Regions from separate parts of the Virgibacillus sp. LDC1 genome, predicted to be linked through region 4. Evidence: a T-box and tRNA genes for the amino acid it is inferred to sense, from the RefSeq annotation. Region 4 holds a T-box; the other regions hold tRNA genes.
The links. The T-box of region 4 lies ahead of leuS (leucine--tRNA ligase). A T-box ahead of a tRNA ligase gene usually reads a tRNA of that ligase, here a tRNA-Leu.
Positions count from the first base shown of each region.

Region 1: it encodes a tRNA-Leu, which carries the amino acid that the T-box ahead of leuS (leucine--tRNA ligase) is inferred to sense. The anticodon was not compared.
Region 2: it encodes a tRNA-Leu, which carries the amino acid that the T-box ahead of leuS (leucine--tRNA ligase) is inferred to sense. The anticodon was not compared.
Region 3: it encodes a tRNA-Leu, which carries the amino acid that the T-box ahead of leuS (leucine--tRNA ligase) is inferred to sense. The anticodon was not compared.

Region 1 covers NZ_JAOXLZ010000001.1:347,576-351,899, forward strand. The annotation lists gene OHJ21_RS01605 (TetR/AcrR family transcriptional regulator) at 1-246, opposite strand, end outside; gene OHJ21_RS01610 (polysaccharide deacetylase family protein) at 436-1,200, opposite strand; tRNA gene OHJ21_RS01615 (tRNA-Leu) at 1,560-1,645, shown strand; gene OHJ21_RS01620 (uracil-DNA glycosylase) at 1,853-2,539, shown strand; gene OHJ21_RS01625 (hypothetical protein) at 2,559-2,954, shown strand; gene OHJ21_RS01630 (AI-2E family transporter) at 3,056-4,132, opposite strand; gene OHJ21_RS01635 (L,D-transpeptidase) at 4,235-4,324, opposite strand, start outside.
Region 2 covers NZ_JAOXLZ010000001.1:4,193,893-4,198,216, forward strand. The annotation lists gene OHJ21_RS18880 (PepSY-associated TM helix domain-containing protein) at 1-772, shown strand, start outside; gene OHJ21_RS18885 (FixH family protein) at 813-1,289, shown strand; gene OHJ21_RS18890 (thiol-disulfide oxidoreductase DCC family protein) at 1,300-1,725, opposite strand; gene OHJ21_RS18895 (hypothetical protein) at 1,812-2,087, opposite strand; gene OHJ21_RS18900 (zinc ribbon domain-containing protein) at 2,177-2,419, opposite strand; gene OHJ21_RS18905 (organic hydroperoxide resistance protein) at 2,551-2,970, opposite strand; tRNA gene OHJ21_RS18910 (tRNA-Leu) at 3,156-3,238, opposite strand; gene OHJ21_RS18915 (helix-turn-helix domain-containing protein) at 3,342-3,704, opposite strand; gene OHJ21_RS18920 (PAS domain-containing protein) at 3,897-4,324, shown strand, end outside.
Region 3 covers NZ_JAOXLZ010000001.1:3,395,081-3,399,404, reverse strand. The annotation lists gene OHJ21_RS15330 (YkvI family membrane protein) at 1-39, opposite strand, end outside; gene OHJ21_RS15325 (xanthine phosphoribosyltransferase) at 292-861, shown strand; gene OHJ21_RS15320 (hypothetical protein) at 1,078-1,407, shown strand; gene OHJ21_RS15315 (hypothetical protein) at 1,527-1,745, shown strand; gene OHJ21_RS15310 (carboxymuconolactone decarboxylase family protein) at 1,816-2,145, shown strand; gene OHJ21_RS15305 (YhjD family protein) at 2,226-2,645, opposite strand; tRNA gene OHJ21_RS15300 (tRNA-Leu) at 2,827-2,910, shown strand; gene OHJ21_RS15295 (DUF6944 family repetitive protein) at 3,070-3,384, shown strand; gene OHJ21_RS15290 (divergent polysaccharide deacetylase family protein) at 3,605-4,324, shown strand, end outside.
Region 4 covers NZ_JAOXLZ010000001.1:187,939-192,262, reverse strand. The annotation lists gene OHJ21_RS00890 (ComEA family DNA-binding protein) at 1-161, opposite strand, end outside; gene comER (late competence protein ComER) at 333-1,175, shown strand; gene leuS (leucine--tRNA ligase) at 1,156-3,597, opposite strand; T-box leader at 3,686-3,946, opposite strand; gene OHJ21_RS00875 (AraC family transcriptional regulator) at 3,987-4,324, opposite strand, start outside.

The sequences.
Region 1 (4,324 bases), 160 kb from region 4:
GGTGGTGTAATGCTGCTCTTTACTGTTCCATTTCTGTTCCCACTCGAGGTCCCATTCCTCGATCAGATACAGAAACAGCCCTTCCTTGCTCTTAAAATGATAATAGATATTCCCTTTGCTGCTTCCGGTGGCTTCAACGATCTCCTCTATAGACGTTGATTTGTAACCCTTCTGCATAAAAAGCGCCTTGGCGGCTTCGGCTATGCGTCGCTTGGTATCTTCGGTTTGTTGTTGTTTTTTGTTCACGCATGCACCCCCTCATAACCCTCGGCCATATTCAAAATTTATATACTGAACGTTCGTTCTGTATCTTATCAGATGAAATTGATAAGTTCAAGAGAAAATTGGACTGTGTGTTTTCGGATCCAGCAGCTTCAAAAAATAACCGTTACCATTAGGAGGCAGCGGTTATTGCAGAACGTGGCATCTGTTTCATTAATGGTTAACTTCAATGAACTTACGCGTTTTCTCGTGATAGGAGAGCAGCTCCGAAACGGTCACAAACTCGTAGCCTCTCTTTTGCAGCTCCGGTAAAATCACTTTGAGAGCCTCTACCGTCTGTGTACTGCTTGGCACAAAGTCGTGCATCAGTACGATGTCTCCATTGTGAGCATTATCCAGCACTTTTTTGACAATCCGGTTAACGCCGGGCTTTCGCCAGTCCAGCGTGTCCTGGTGCCATGACCATAATACGGTCAGCATACCGAAATCCTTGCTCGTTCGAACAATCGCTTCATTATAGCTGCCTCCGGGTGGACGAAAGAGAGCGGTTCGAATGCCGGTTGCATGAAAGATTGCATCCTGCGTCCGGTTCAGTTCGCTCGTTAACTTGCTGACGTCAATATTGTGAAAGGGAGGATGGGAGTAAGAGTGATTGCCGATCTCATGTCCTTCATGCAGCTCTCGCGCTACGATCTCAGGGTGTTTCTCCACCCGGCTGCCAACAACGAAGAAGGTGGCCTTGGCGTTATATTGCTGTAACAGATCCAGAATTTGAACGGTATTCTGCTCGTCCGGGCCATCGTCAAAGGTAAGGGCAATTACCTTGTTGTGTGTGGGGACTTCCCATACAATCTCGCCGCGTTCTTCATAATAACCCCTGCCTTTGGAAGTGGATGGCGCACGCTCGGCGTTGACAACATTCGGGTAGCAAAGGGAGGCGGAGATAGCGAACAATATGATGGTTGAGAGTTTTTTCATGGTGGGCGGTATCCTTTTCTCTGCTGTTCTAGTCTTCGCATATGACAATGCAAGCCTATTTATCATTTGGTGATAACGGTAAAATTATTCTTTATGACAAACTGAAGCATTTGAATCGATGAATTAGAGCGGCTGCTCGAAGCAATCGAGAATGAGGCCTAGATGGGGGTGATGCGAAAAATTATGAGTTTCATATATTGACATCATATGGTTGGACATGGTATTATCAATTTTGTCGCTAAGACGAAATGTGCACACCTAGATATCGGAATGAGATCGCAACCTATTGCGAATTCGACGCGTACCTTAGGCTATGGAAGTGAACGTGAACGACGCTAGGAACATGCGCGGATAAATATGCCGGGGTGGCGGAATTGGCAGACGCACAGGACTTAAAATCCTGCGGTAGGTGACTACCGTACGGGTTCGACCCCCGTCCTCGGCATTATAACAGCGTCTGGTAAGATGCAAAATAAGTCGGCCCCCGTATGGGTGCCGGCTTATTTTTTAAATCGACACAAGGTCAATTCATGATGAGTGTTGTTATTGGATTCAAAATGAACGGAAGTTGTAATGGTGTTCCGATTATAGAAATCGCATTCTTTTATGATTCCATGCTGGCCTGTGTGAGGAGGAGAGAGGAGACATGCGGATGTTTAACAATGATTGGGACCTTATTCTGCAGGGAGAAATGGATAAGCCTTATTTTCAAGATTTGATGGAACGGGTGGACGAGGAATACCGGCGCAGCACGGTGTATCCCCCCAAGGAAGATATATTTCGGGCTCTTCAGCAAACATCGTACCAATCAACCAAAGTCGTTATTTTGGGACAAGACCCGTATCACGGTCGTAGGCAGGCACAGGGACTGAGCTTTTCCGTCTCGCCCGGGGTTGCGATTCCTCCATCTTTACGAAATATACATAAGGAGCTTGCTTCGGATCTGGGAATCTCGATTCCCCATCACGGCTCCTTACAATCGTGGGCGGATCAAGGAGTCTTGCTTCTCAATGCAGTGCTTACGGTTCGCGAAAGCGAGCCGAACTCGCATAAAGGGATCGGGTGGGAGAAATTCACCGACACGGTCATTACGAAACTGAATGAACGTGATCAGCCAATGGTTTTTATATTATGGGGAAGTTACGCACAGAAGAAAGGTTCCTTCATAGACCGAAGCCGGCACAAGGTGCTTGAGTCCAGTCATCCGAGTCCGTTTGCAGCACATAAAGGATTCTTCGGTAGTCGTCCATTTTCAGCATCGAATGCTTTTTTAATGCAAAAGGGTATGGATCCGGTGAATTGGGACATCCCGAGCACACCGGGCGATGGAGATGAATAATCCGCGAGAGGTGACCTTCATGAAGCATTGGATTGGTCGTCATGTAGTCATTCAGCGTTTAGACGGGGCGAAAAGCACGGTTGAAGGTGTGTTGAAAGGGTGGGATCCCGTTCAGGAAAAAGTGATTCTAGGCCCGGGTGAGCTTGTAATACCGTTTCGCGCTATTCATAGAATTATGCCGAGAAACGCATACCCGGCCTTGAACTCCATCGGTTATGTCGTGAATCATACCATTCAATTCGATAATGCCGTCTATTTTGGATCTTCTGTGATGATATGGAGGGACAATCGACTGGTGTCATCACAGGCCATCCTGACTTCTCACGACGAGGATACCGTTACCCTGTCAAACGGGATGATTTTGCGCAAGGACGAGCATGATTTTGTGGTTCGATCCCTGCGCGGCAATGCGTGATTCTTTTACATAAAGGATGTCCCCAGCAGCCATCGTGAAGTTGGCGGGGACATCCTTTTTTTTGCAAATGGAAGTTGTTTGTCTCCAGTAACTCGAGTTTATTATGCGTCCTCTACTTTTTCGGCAAGGAACAGTTCGTAAATCCGTACCACGATAATTTTGACGATCATGTAGGCTGGAATGGCGAGCAGGATGCCAAGCAGCCCGAAGAAATCGCCGCCTACAAGTATGAGGACAATCGTGGTCAACGGGTGAATATCAAGCTGTTTCCCGTAGATAACCGGTGTCAGAATGTTATCTTGGATCTGCTGCGCGATGACAATAACAACAACGGACCATATCGCGATGGAAGGAGATTCGATAAATCCGATAATGACGGCAGGAATGGTCGCCAGCAGCGCACCGATATACGGAATGAAATTCAAGAAGAAGGAGATCACCGTTAAGAGCAGCGAATAGGGCAGCCCGATGATCAGAAATCCGATATAGATCATGATGCTAAGTATAAGATTCAGGATCACTTTGCCGATAATAAAATTGCTGAGTGCCGTATCGATCTCACCCAGCACTTCGTTGCCGTCACGGCGGTATCGTCTTGGCAGGACACTGAGCAGCCTGGGCGGAAGCTTGCTGCCTTCCTTCAGCATGTAGTACAGAATGATCGGAATCGTAGCAATAATAACGACAACGCTGGATACAACGGTGATCAGGTTATTGATGGAGTTGCTGATCCAGGTAATGATCCGATTCATGTACTCCGTCAGTGAGGTAGACAGCTCGGATTCCGTTGGTATATAGCGTGACCAGAATCGATTCTGCTGCAGCTGGTCGATCTGTTCCTGTACACCCTCTACCAGAAAGGGGGTATTGCTGATAAAATTTTCGATCTGTTCGCGGAGTGTCGGCCACACCACGATGCCGAAGATGGCGCAGAGACCGGCAAATACGAAATACAGCATCAGGACGCCAATGGATCGTTTGATTTTCCGCCGCTCCAGGTAGTCGACGATCGGCCTGAGCAGATAATAAAAGAAGCCGGCCATCGCGACGGGAACGATCAGCATATTGAACATGGAGACGATTGGCCGGAACAAAAAGCTGATTTCGGATCCTAGATAAATGATCAAGAGCAGTGCGATTATGCCAAAGCATGTCCTGAAATATTTGCTCTGCATCATGGGCAAATCCCTCCATAACAACGAATAGGTAAAATACATAGATACCATGTAACATTTGTATTTAACCAATTTGGGGGGATTTGAAATCACCAGATTATGTTATCAGTTTCGTATGGTGACCCGGGTATGGATGGGCACGAGGGAGGCCAGCTCCATCACATCCTCGTTGTACATCCGAATGCAGCCATGGGA
Region 2 (4,324 bases), 4.0 Mb from region 4:
CGTTCCCGCCTTCTGGATCGCGGCAGGCATGCTGTTTCTCGTCATGACCGGTTTGCCCTGGTCAGGCCTGTGGGGCAGCAATTTCCAAACCGTGGCGACCAATACCGGTGCCGGCTATCCGCCTTCCATCTGGTCAGGCAGTGCGCCATCCTCCCATGTGGTTCAGACGAAGGAAGTCGCAGAGGTCCCTTGGGCGGCCGAAAATCTGGAGGTACCTAACTCCACCATCTCCGACTTTACGCCGCTTCCAATCGAAGATGTCATGTACGTAGCCCGAAGCGAGGGGATCCATCCAAGCTACACCATCAGCATTCCGCAGCAAGCGGACGGGGTGTACACGTTGTCGGCCTATCCGCCGAAAGCCCAAGACGAGGCTACCATGCACATCGACCAGTACAGCGGCGCGGTGTTGGCGGATTATCGCTATGATCATTACGGAGTCGTCGGCAAAGCCGTTGCCCTGGGCATTACCCTGCACAAAGGAACCCAATTCGGCATCGTCAACCAGATCTTCAGTTTGCTTATATGCATAGGCATCATTTTCATTGCGGTAAGCGGTTTGTACTTGTGGTGGAAGCGAAAACCCGAGCACGGACTGGGGGCACCAAAAGCACCCGAGGTTAAAGCGAAGAACATGTGGGTATTCCTTCTGCTGCTCATCGCTTTGGGGATCCTGTTCCCGCTTGTGGGCTTGTCGCTCATCATCGTGTGGATCATCGATTATGTCATCGTTCGGAGGGTACCGGCGATCAAGACATTTCTGAATGCCTGATTCGGTTCTATACTCTAACTACAATAAGGGGTGGCGGTTCATGATCATAAAAAGCCGTGTTATATTATCCGTACTACTGTCGGTCCTGCTGTTGAGCGCTTGTTCGGCCAATCCCGGCGCAGCCGACCGGTATGAAAAAGAAATCCCGCTGATCGCCGAGGTGAACATTCCGGAGACGTTATCTGTGCATCAACCGGAGACCATTGAAATCATTCTCACCCAGGCTGGCCAAAGAGTGCCCGGTGCGGATTTTGTCCACTACGAACTGTGGAGCCATGACGGCTCCTTGCGGGATCCCATGACGGACGCGGTAGAGGTCGGTGATGGCGTGTACACGGTAACCAAAACCTTCGATAAAGAGGGGCTGTATTTCATCAAGCTGCACAGCGGCAACAACGGTTCCATCATCATTCCCCAAAAACCGTTCGCGGTCGGCAAACTGTCCGAGGCCGAGCTTGCCTACCTGCAAGCAGGAACTCCGACATTTCAAGAAGGTACGGCAGAACATCATCATTAATACAAGTGGATTAGGACAAGAACCGGCGCCGAATGTCCGGCGTCGGGATCATGCATTCACTGGATTGCCCAAACCACCGGTAACGGTTCTTCGCTACCCAGCGGTACACCAGGTTACGTAAGAATGGGGGAATCAGAATCAGGATATACGACAGCGGCCAAGGAAAGCGAAGACGCCGTGCAATCCGCAGAGCTCCCGTCGACCTTGTGTAATACCTCCCCTGTTCAATCAGCACCATCGTTTCCGTAGTATCTCCACGAAGCCCTCCCTGCCTCAACAGCTCCTGACCGATCTCGGATTGCAGCGAAGCGAACCGGAAAGCACCCGCGGGATCTCGCTTGATAATGAACTGGGTCAGCCCCTGGCACAAATGGCAGACGCCATCAATCAGCACAATCGCATATTCCTCATGATTTTCGGTTGCACGATTCTTCATATCTTTCTTCGCTCCCTTCACGCCATAAAAAAAGAAAAAACGCAGGAGCCCTCTCCTACGCTTGATCAAGTACGCTTATTGGTTTATTACTCAGCAGCTTTGTTCAGCCACTCGCCGTCTTTCATCTGCTGGTCGAATTCGTTCGAGAATTTCTCCATGCATTTGCATATGAAATCCTTACGACAAACCGGGCAAGGTACTTTCCCAAGTCGGCTAAGCGCAGTCAGTTTCCATTCCGGGAAGCGGTTATAGAATACGCGAATATCCGTTCCGTCAGCCGTGTGGATAATGAATTCGTAAAGCCCTTCTTTTTCATTGCTTCCAGCTGTGGTCACATTTGCAATCTGCGGTCTGTATGGCATGTTCATCACCCGTTTATTTTATTTAAATTCCCTATGACTGGTTTGTACTTTCTGGTACTTAGTCATATTAAAGAATTTTAGGGGTGATGTCAACCGAAGAACACATCCAGGATCGAGCCAAGCTGCCCCCTCTTTTTACCTTCTAATATATCCGGGTTGAACACTTCCACATATCCGCAGTTCGTGCAGGAAACAAATAGGAAATGATTGTGCTGAATATCAAACATCTTGCTCAGCCCGGCCCCTGACATCGAGACCTCTTTTGTCTGGCAGTGATTCCCTCCGCATTTGCTGCATACAAACCGTTCCTCTATCATTTGTTCAATACTCATCTTAAGCGCCCCTTTCCAATTCATAGCTTTAACTGAAATACGGAGTATCATGTAAAAAGTTTCATATTCCGCGTAAGCCGACAAAAAAGGATGGCCCTCCATTTCAGAGGACCATCCGAATTCCTTTATGGTTAGCTTACGCTTAACTCCACGTCGATGTTGCCTCGGGTTGCCTTGGAATAAGGGCAGAACGCATGCGCCTTCTTCGCGAGGTCCTCCGCCTGGCTTCGTTCGATTCCCGGCATTTCGATCTTCAGCTTCACCGCAAGCTTAAAGCCGTCAGCGCCTTCGTCCTTTCCGATCATGACCTGGGAGTGGATCACAACGTCCTTGAGCTCGACGCCCTCTTTACGGGCGATATTAGCCAGAGCGCTTTCGTAACAGGCGCCATAGCCGGCCGCAAACAGCTGCTCCGGATTGGTTCCGTCACCGCCCGGTCCTCCAAGCTCCTTCGGCATGCTTAATTTGTGATTAAGAACCCCATCCGTAGATTCGACAGAGCCTTCGCGCCCTCCAATGACTTTTACATCTGCTGTGTATAATGGTTTCATGCTCGTTCATCTCCTTCATGCCCTATTATGATCTCTACATGTACTCTTTAAACTTGCAGCACAAATTGAAACGATAAATAGGCCAACTCGCAAAAGAAACAGCATGTCCCGACTCGCAAAGCAAATAAAAAAAGCTGTTTATCAATGGAAGAATTCCTCCTGATAAACAGCTTCTTTATGAAGTATGCGGTAGAGAGGACTCGAACCTCCACGGGTATACACCCACTACCCCCTCAAGATAGCGTGTCTGCCATTCCACCACTACCGCATGTTGTAAGGGATGTTCTGTAGCGAACATTCCCTATTATACTGTTCCATCATACAAAAGTAAAGAACCAAATTGTGGATCATGGGCTTAGGCGTATGAGCTGCTAAGTCTTGTCGTTTCGCTTTTCCTTCCGGTATGCTGAGAACTCGATATATTCACGGATAAACTCCTTCTCATTCTCTGCCAATCCGGACATGAAGGGAAGATCGGACGATTCCGCATCCACTCCATACTCCCCACGCGCTTCCCTGACTCGGGTAGGGTTGCCCTTGCCAATAATCAACCAGTCCAAGCTTACGGAAAAGAATGCTGCAATCTCAATCAATTTATTCGTGCTCGGCGTTGTTTTCCCCCTCTTCCAATCACCAAAATTTCCTGTGCTGATTCCGAGGGTTTCACAAAACGCCTTCTTGGTCATACCTCGGCTTTCTATGAGATGTTCGATTCGTTGGTAAATAGATTGCATCAAACAACCGCCTTCCTAGTTCTCTTTGAAAGAAAATTACTTATGTACGTATTTTTCTCTTGCAAAACCACTTAATTACGTGTATAATCAAATATATATTGCCTAAATTATACCATAGTACTCATTGTTCGTTGTATCTTTTACTCATGAGTCTATTCAGTACGAGGAGCGAGTCATTTGCCCTACGATACCATGATCACATCTTGGAATAATGCGGTTCATTCCTTGAATAAAGGATTGATGATCATTACGCCGGATGGCATCATAGACAAAATTAACGATCCACTCATTACCATGGCCGAAAGATATGGTGTTTCCCCTGAGTTTGGATGGCAGGGGGCATCTTTTTTTAATATCGCTTCCCAGCCCTTGAGTTTGGCTTCATTCGATCATTTTTTCCATGAGCTGGATGTGCCCTCCGTAAGAGATGTTATGCTGGGTAAGCAGCCTGATTATTCCTTTGAATATGCAGTGCCATGGAACGGCCAAGAGAATTGGGTGTTATGTGAGGTACTGCCGCTGCTTATCAACAAGGACCGTCGTATTCACGGAGCTATGATATCATTTACGGATATTACGAAGTTCAAACGTAAGGAACTGCTGCTGGAACAAGCGCTGGC
Region 3 (4,324 bases), 3.2 Mb from region 4:
TGTAAAGGCGATCTGTAAAACACGAATAGAATTACGCAAGCCCCGCATCCCCCTTGAAAGTTAATCGTTCTGCATAGTACAAGGTATGCTTGGCTCAGCTGGGACATGACTCCTACCTGTCCCAGGTCCTTGGCCGGAGGCATGACCCATGATTAGTTCCGGGCAGCGGAGATCAATGTCAGGAATGATGACGGAAACCGTACAGTTAAATGACGGAGTATCCGTTTATACTTGCCGTACAGGGAGGAATATGTTACTTTTACGACAAAGGAATCGTGGGAGGTCTTTGGGATGGATTGGTTGAAGGAGCGGATCATCAAAGAAGGTGTCGTGTTGTCGGATCAGGTGCTGAAGCTGGATGCCCTGCTGACGCATCAAGTGGACCCGGCTTTAATTATGGATATGGGCCGGGAATTTGCGGCGAGATTTAAAGAGAGCGGCGTGACCAAGGTCGTGACGCTGGAATCCTCCGGCATTTCTGTTGCATTTGCCGCGGCGCTTGAATTGGGAGTCCCCATGGTATTCGCCCGGCGCAAAAAAACGCTGCTCGCCGATCCAGACGCCTTATGTGAGCGGGTTCCGTCTTTCACCAAGGGCATTGTCACGGACATTATGGTATCGCGCCAGTTTATCGGTGAAGGGGATAAATTGCTCTTCATTGATGACATTATCGCGAACGGAGACGCTGCAAGAGGCCTGATCAAGATCATTGAACGGGCAGGGGCGGAATTAATCGGGCTTGGCGTTGTGATTGAAAAGAGTTTCCAGGCCGGAGCGAGAACGCTGCGCGAACAGAATGTTCATGTGGAGTCGCTTGTCACCATATCGTCGCTTGAGGACGGCAAGATTACGTTCAGCTAGGATCAGGATTATATCAAGCGCTTATGGCATGACAGGATAGAGCTGAAAGGTAGGCCTTAAGTCATGAACGTTTGTACCCTGGCCTTTGGCGTGCGTAATCATGGAAATTCGTAGACGAATTTAAATGCATTTCAGCCTAAAATCACAACAAAATCTTTTCGCCTCCGTGATTTTCGCTTATAATAAAGAGGTAGGCAAGAGAGAGGAGGCAGCACCATGGGGAAACAACCTGTAACCGAGCCGTTTTTGATTGAGAAGCTGAATGAAGCAAAGGTACATTTTGAACGTGCTTTGGATTGTAAACATACGGAGTTTGATGATCTATATCCCTATATGATTGAACATCCTCAGTTTTTCTGGTACAAACGCTATGTTGCCTGGTCAGAACTGCTGACGATTGCCGGATTGTGTGAGGAGGTTTCCTTCGAGTGGAAGGAACAGTTTACGCCTCAGCAGGTAGAATATATCGAAAAGCGCGTCATGTCTTCAACCGTTCTGGATTTTTGGTACGAGAAGAATGACAGTATCGAGCCGGCACAGCGTTAATGGGTATATAGAACATCTCTTAGTCGGGATGTTTGTCGATATCGCAACGCATTCAAAAGACCTAAATGATCTCATTTAGGTCTTTTTTTGCACAGTAAGTTTATGAAGGAGGTATGGTGATGATTAGCGATGAAAGACTTGATGAGCTTAGGCTCTCCGGCGAATTGGTCCGGGTTGTGCGGGATGGCTTGGAGACCAATGATATTATAGGCTTTGTCGTAGCCTGGGACCCCGAGCAGGTCATTATACGCCGCAGAAACCGGCGGGTCGTTAAACTGGATCGCCGCTACAGCTACCAGCTTAAAAAAGATCCAAGAGTAAGCCCGATCGAAGAGTAGGCATAGATCTCGCACTCGTCGGACAACTTAACCTCGCATCAAATTTTTTGTGGAAGAGGTGCTTTAGGTTATGGAAATGTCCAATGACAAGGTTTCGGCTTATAAGAATGAAATTCTGAATTTGAAGCAGAGCATGCCGGATATGGCAGAGGCGTATCATCAGTTCACCCGCGTCTGCTTTCAGGATGGCGAGCTGGATGAACGAACGAAGCAGCTGATCGCACTCGGGATCGGACTGTTTGCCAATAATGAGCTGTGTACCTTCTATCATATGGAGGAAGCTCGTGCGAAGGGAGCCTCGGATGCGCAGATTATGGAGGCTGTAGCCGTGGCGTCTGCCGCCAGTGCGGGACATGCTCTCTCGCAGGGACTGACCCGCGTGCAGCATAATCTTCATTGATTCGCGATCACCAATAACCGTCTCACCGGAGCAATCTTGTTCAGGGGGAGACGGTTATTCTCTGTTTAAGGGGCAGCGATTTAGCGGGCGGAAACAGCTGCAGGAGGATGGGCTTGCTCAGAGGACTCGGTCTCGGGCGAGACCAGTCCAAGATAGGCTCGCATGCGGTCCATCATCTCCTCACGGAAGGATGGCCATAGAATGTTCATCGAACCAATGTAACCCCGACATGCATATCGCGCCTGGATTCCTTCCTGGTTTTGCCCGATATCATACACCTTGATCGCCCGCTTGGTAAATTCTTGCTTCACCTCACGAAGAAGCACAGCAGCCCGCTTGGCCCCGTTCCCCACAACCTCTACATACAATTGAGGGCTCTTGAAGACACCGCTCTCCTGAATGATTCGGCAATCCCTTTCAAACACCTTATGGATGCACATCAGCAGCAGGTAACTTTTGATCAATGCTCGTTCCTCCGTCGTAACAGCCGGTATGGCCATCAACATCACCGCCTTTATATAGAAAATGGTCATTGAATGAGAACTTATGTTCTTATTTTAACCGAAAAACAGGTTTTTAATCAAGTTCAAAAAAAATGTTGACTCGATTCACATGGCGTGATATTATATATCTTGTCGCCGCTGATAAGGACTTGTCTCCTATAAGCGATGAACATGATACGCGGTCGTGGCGGAATTGGCAGACGCGCACGGTTCAGGTCCGTGTGGGCTAACCCCCGTGGAGGTTCGAGTCCTCTCGACCGCATTCTTCTAAAGAAGCTCGTAAACTTGCTTTTTAGCAGTTTACGAGCTTCTTTTGTGTTTAGATTTGGAAGGGGCGGGATGTAAGACTTTAACCAAAATAAATGATGCGCGTATTATATTAAATAATGAAATATATGGATAGTTGAAAGAAGGGATTGCCTTGCCAGCTAAGTCATTGGATCCTCAGGAGCAGCTCGCGGCCTATGCTTGGCTGCAAGCATTGGGGACGAATATTGCCGCGCTTGGTCAAACGAAAATGTTGTCCAAAAGAAGGAAGCAGCAGGATGAAGGTCAACGGCTCTCCATCCTTGGAAATGCGATGCAGTCGATAGCCAACGCCGCTCAGGCTAAAATTACCGCGGAGCTGCGGGGCACGGCTGCGAATAAGAAAGCCAACGATTTGACGGTGGCCGGCAATCTTCTGCAATCCGTCGGAAATGCGCTGCAGGTCATTGCGGGAGCGAGAGATTCCTGAATGACGATGCTTTTTACTTTTTGAAGGGGAGCTGAACCGAATCAATAAGGAATATGAAACAAGACGTTTTCCGGCGACGGGAAGTGTCTTGTTTTTATTTCTTAGTAAAAAGGTTGTGTGTCTATGCTGAATGCACCTTGCTTACATATTTGCATACCTTTTCTCAAACAATACGGTTAGGTGTACATTAGCATGAAAATGAATGGAAAGGGGAGTAACCATGCGGAACGTATATAAAAAATCGGCTATCTTGCTGTGTGTGATATGGATCCTCGTGAACGCAGGTCAGATCGGATATGGGGCGGGAGTGATGAGGATCCCAGCGGCAGCTTCTCATCATCAAGAAACAAAAGAGATGCACAAAGAATCCGGGAGCAGCAGGCATGGTCAAGAAGCGAAAGTTAAAAAGTTAGCCGTCATCATCGATGATTTTGGCAATGATCAGAAAGGGACTCAGGAAATGCTCAATCTGCCTGTCAAGATCACGGTCGCCGTGATGCCTTTTTTGTCGACAAGCGTGAAGGACGCCGAAGCCGCGCATCGTCAAGGCCATGACGTCATTATCCATATGCCCATGGAGCCAAAGCAAGGACGATCTTCCTGGCTTGGACCGGGTGCCATTCTGAGTTCGCTCACCGATGAGGAGATTCGTAAACGCATGGAAGAGGCAATCGATTCGGTCCCTTACGCCGTAGGGATTAATAATCATATGGGCTCCAAGGTTACCGGGGATGAGCGGGTCATGTCCATTGTACTCGAAGTATGCAGGGAGAGAGGGTTGTTCTTTATCGACAGCAAGACAAACTACCGCAGCGTGGTTGGCAAATTGGCAGCGGAGAAGGGGATGCCGTCCATCGCCAATGACATATTCCTGGATGATGTTCATACCGTTCAGCACGTGAGCAAGCAGCTGCAGACTGCGGCACAGCATGCGGAAGAG
Region 4 (4,324 bases):
GTCTTCACACCCGCATTGTCTTCGATGGCAACCACCTGCTCCAGCTGATCGTTTAGCGGCTGCCAGCCCTCGATCCCCCGATCCGTACCGCCGGCAAACAAGATAAACCCACAGCCGGCAATCGTCGCGGCTAGACTCCAACCTAAAGATATCCGTTTCATCTATGACCCCTCCTTAACATTAAAGTTCATCTGGTACAAACCCATGAATATTCTTCGGTTTCCCCACCGAAATCGCATGAAAAACCGTCATGAATCGGCATCTTCCCCGCATACATTAAACGTAAGGACGGTACATTTCTGCCGTAAAGCGCGAAAGGAGGGAACATACACATGAAGGTCGGTTTTATCGGTACGGGCAGCATGGGTAGTCTGTTGATCGATGCCTTCATTCAATCGGGCGCACTCCTGCCTGAGCAGATTCGGGTCAGCAACCGAAGCCCTGAAAAGCCGCTGCAGCTGGCAACACGCCATCCCGGTCTGACGGTATGCAGCTGTAACACGGAGACGGCTTCTCAGAGCGACCTGCTATTCCTATGTATCAAGCCGCTCGAATTCAAATCGGTCATCAGCGAAATCAAAGACCGGCTTGAAGCCCGGCAAATCGCGATATCCATCACGAGTCCGGTCCAATTGATCCATCTGGAATCATCGCTGCCCTGCAAGGTGGCGAAAATCATACCGAGCATCACCAACTTAACTGGAGGCGGAGCATCGTTATGCATGTATGGTTCCCGAATAAAAGAAGAAGACAGGCAGCTTATAGAAAGCCTCCTGTCTTATATCAGCAGGCCGCTCGAGATACTGGAATCGCACACGCGAATCACTTCCGATTTCTCCAGCTGCGGGCCTGCTTTTTTAAGTTTATTCATGGAAAAATGGATTGACGCTGCCGTTGAAATGACCGGAATCGACCGCAGGACCCTGAATGCATTAGCCGGTGAAATGCTGCTTGGCACCGGCAAGCTGCTAACGGAGGAGGGCTTCTCCCCCGAACAGCTGCAAGAGCGGGTGGCGGTTCCCGGAGGCATCACGGCCCAGGCTTTGGCACTGCTGGATTCAAACCTGGACGGATTGTTCTACCAATTGATCAAAACCACACACGACAAGTATGAGGAGGATTTGGCCAAACTGGATGCTGCCTTCGGTTTTACGATTAACCGGCCACGATATTGACCAGTTTACCCGGTACGGCAATGACTTTGCGAATACTCTTTCCTTCCAGCGCCTGCTTGACATTTGGAAGGGAGAGGCTATGTTGTTGCATGGCTTCTTGGTCCATGTCTTTCGAGATTTTGGCACGTTCTACGATTTTGCCGTTAACTTGAACGACAATCTCAACTTCGGCCTCTACAGTCCAAGCCTCGTCGTACTCCGGCCATGGCACGTAGGTTACGCTCTCCGTGTAGCCTAAACGGCTCCACAGCTCTTCAGCCAGGTGAGGGGCCAGCGGGGAAAGCAGCTGAACAAAGTTCTCCATCGCTTTGCGCGGAAGCTCTTCCGTCTTGTATCCCTCGTTGATGAATACCATCAGCTGGCTGATCGCTGTGTTAAAGCGCATATGCTCAAAGTCTTCCGTTACTTTCTTAATCGTTTTGTGCAGCGTACGTTTGAATTCGTCCGTACCCTCGCCTTCCACGATTTTAGGGTTCAATTGACCGTCGTCCCCGATGAACAGACGCCATACCCGGGAGAGGAAACGATGTGTTCCTTCAACGCCGTTGGTGTTCCATGGTTTGGTCGCTTCCAGCGGCCCCATGAACATCTCGTACACGCGCAGCGTGTCGGCACCGTATTCGTTCACAATATCATCCGGATTGATGACATTGCCGCGGGACTTACTCATTTTCTCATTATTGTTGCCCAGGATCATACCCTGATTGACCAGCTTCTGGAAAGGCTCCTTCGTATCGACAACGCCCAGGTCATACAATACTTTGTGCCAGAAGCGCGCATACAGCAAATGAAGCACCGCATGCTCCACACCACCGATGTAGAGGTCAACCGGCAGCCATTCCTTCTGCTTCTCCTTAGAGCACAATTCATCATTATTACGGGGATCGATGTAACGCAGGTAGTACCAGCAGCTGCCAGCCCATTGCGGCATCGTATTGGTCTCGCGGCGGGCTTTCATGCCGGTTTCGGGATCTACCGTTTCCACCCACTCCGTAACGTTAGCCAGCGGCGATTCGCCGGTACCGGAAGGTTTAATCTGATCCACATCCGGCAGCAGTAATGGAAGCTGATCCTCAGGCACGGTCTTCATCGTTCCGTCTTCCAAATGCAGAATCGGAATCGGCTCACCCCAGTAGCGTTGACGGCTGAACAGCCAGTCGCGCAGACGGTAAGTTACCTTCTTTTTGCCCTTGCCCTCTTTTTCCAGCCATTCATTCATCGCCTGGATAGCCGCTTCATTGTCCAACCCGTTCAAGAAGCCGGAATTCACATGCGCGCCACTGCCGCTGTATGCTTCCTCCTCGACATTTCCACCCTGAACGACTTCAATAATCGGAAGACCGAATTGCTTCGCGAACTCCCAGTCGCGGCTGTCATGACCCGGAACCGCCATGATGGCCCCCGTTCCGTAGCCGGCAAGCACATAATCCGCGATCCAGATCGGCACCTTAGCGCCGTTTACCGGATTGATGGCGTATGCACCCGTAAATACACCGGTTTTATCCTTGGCCAAATCCGTCCGCTCCAAGTCGCTTTTACGGGCTGCTTGATCTTGATAAGCCTTGACGGCTTCACGCTGATCGGCTGGCGTAATTTTATCGACGAGGTCATGCTCCGGCGCCAGGACGCAGTAGGTTGCCCCGAACAGCGTATCCGGACGGGTTGTGAACACCTCCAGATGACCATCGTAACCTTCGATGTCAAAACAGACCTCAGCGCCTGTGGATTTGCCGATCCAGTTGCGCTGCATATCCTTCAGGCTTTCGCTCCAGTCCAGTTCATCCAGATCCTCAAGCAGACGATCCGCATATTCGGTAATACGCAGAATCCATTGGCGCATCGGTTTACGTACGACCGGATGGCCTCCGCGTTCGCTCTTGCCGTCGATGACCTCTTCGTTCGCAAGCACGGTACCGAGCGCTTCGCACCAGTTCACCGGCACTTCAGCCACATAGGCAAGACCGCGCTTATAGAGCTGGATAAAGATCCACTGGGTCCATTTATAATATTCCGGATCGGTTGTGCTGATCTCACGGTCCCAATCATACGAGAAGCCGAGAGATTTGATCTGGCGGCGGAACGTATCAATATTCTGCACGGTAAACTCGCGAGGATGTTTGCCTGTATCCATTGCATACTGCTCCGCTGGCAGACCGAAAGCATCCCATCCCATAGGATGAAGCACGTTGTATCCGCGCATCCGCTTGTAACGGGACACGATGTCAGTCGCTGTATACCCCTCCGGATGTCCTACATGCAAGCCTGCGCCTGATGGGTACGGAAACATATCCAGTGCGTAAAATTTCGGTTTGGATGATGAATCTTCCGTTTTAAAGGTTTTGTTCTCATCCCAGTATTGCTGCCATTTCGGTTCGATGGCCTGCGGCTGGTAGCCGTGGCCGGTTGGTTGATTGTCCGTCATACTTCATTGCTCCTCCTTCACAGTCGAGAGACAAGGCCTATGCCATTGCCCAAAAAACAAAAAAACCTCATCATCCATAGCGCTGATCGCTAGGGACGAGAGGTTTGATTCCCGTGGTACCACCCTAGTTAGCCAAAGGCATGCTTTGCCTTTCACTCCCTTTGCATCCTTATCGCGGATGAGACGACGGTGCTTCAGCGGCCGAATCTGCCGGAATACAGCCCTCCAGCGGCCGGGTTAACACCATTGCTCCGAGGCGAGTTCATCCCTATCGTCAACCGGTTTTCACCAGACACCGGCTCTCTGCATGATCGAAAGTGGAACGATTGATCCTCATCATCGCGTTCATATTACCGTTTTAATGTGGCTATTATACCCAAAAAGTCCGATCAAGTCAACGGAAGCTCTTCACCGTTTCTGCGATAATATTCCGGCGTCGTCCCGACCATGGCCTTGAACATCCGGCTGAAATGAGCCAAATGCTTGAAACCTGATGCCTGGCTGATTTCCGTGATGCTGAGATGCGGGTGGAGCCTGAGCAAAATTTTAGCTTGGTTAATCCGCCGGTGATACAAATATTTAAACACCGTCGTTCCGGTAACCTCCTTAAACAAGGAGGATAAATAGTGTTTCGTAATATGCATATCGCGGGCGATTCGCTCCAGCGTCAGATCATGCATGTAGTTTTCCTCGACAAACGATACGACATGCTGGACATGCCGCTCTT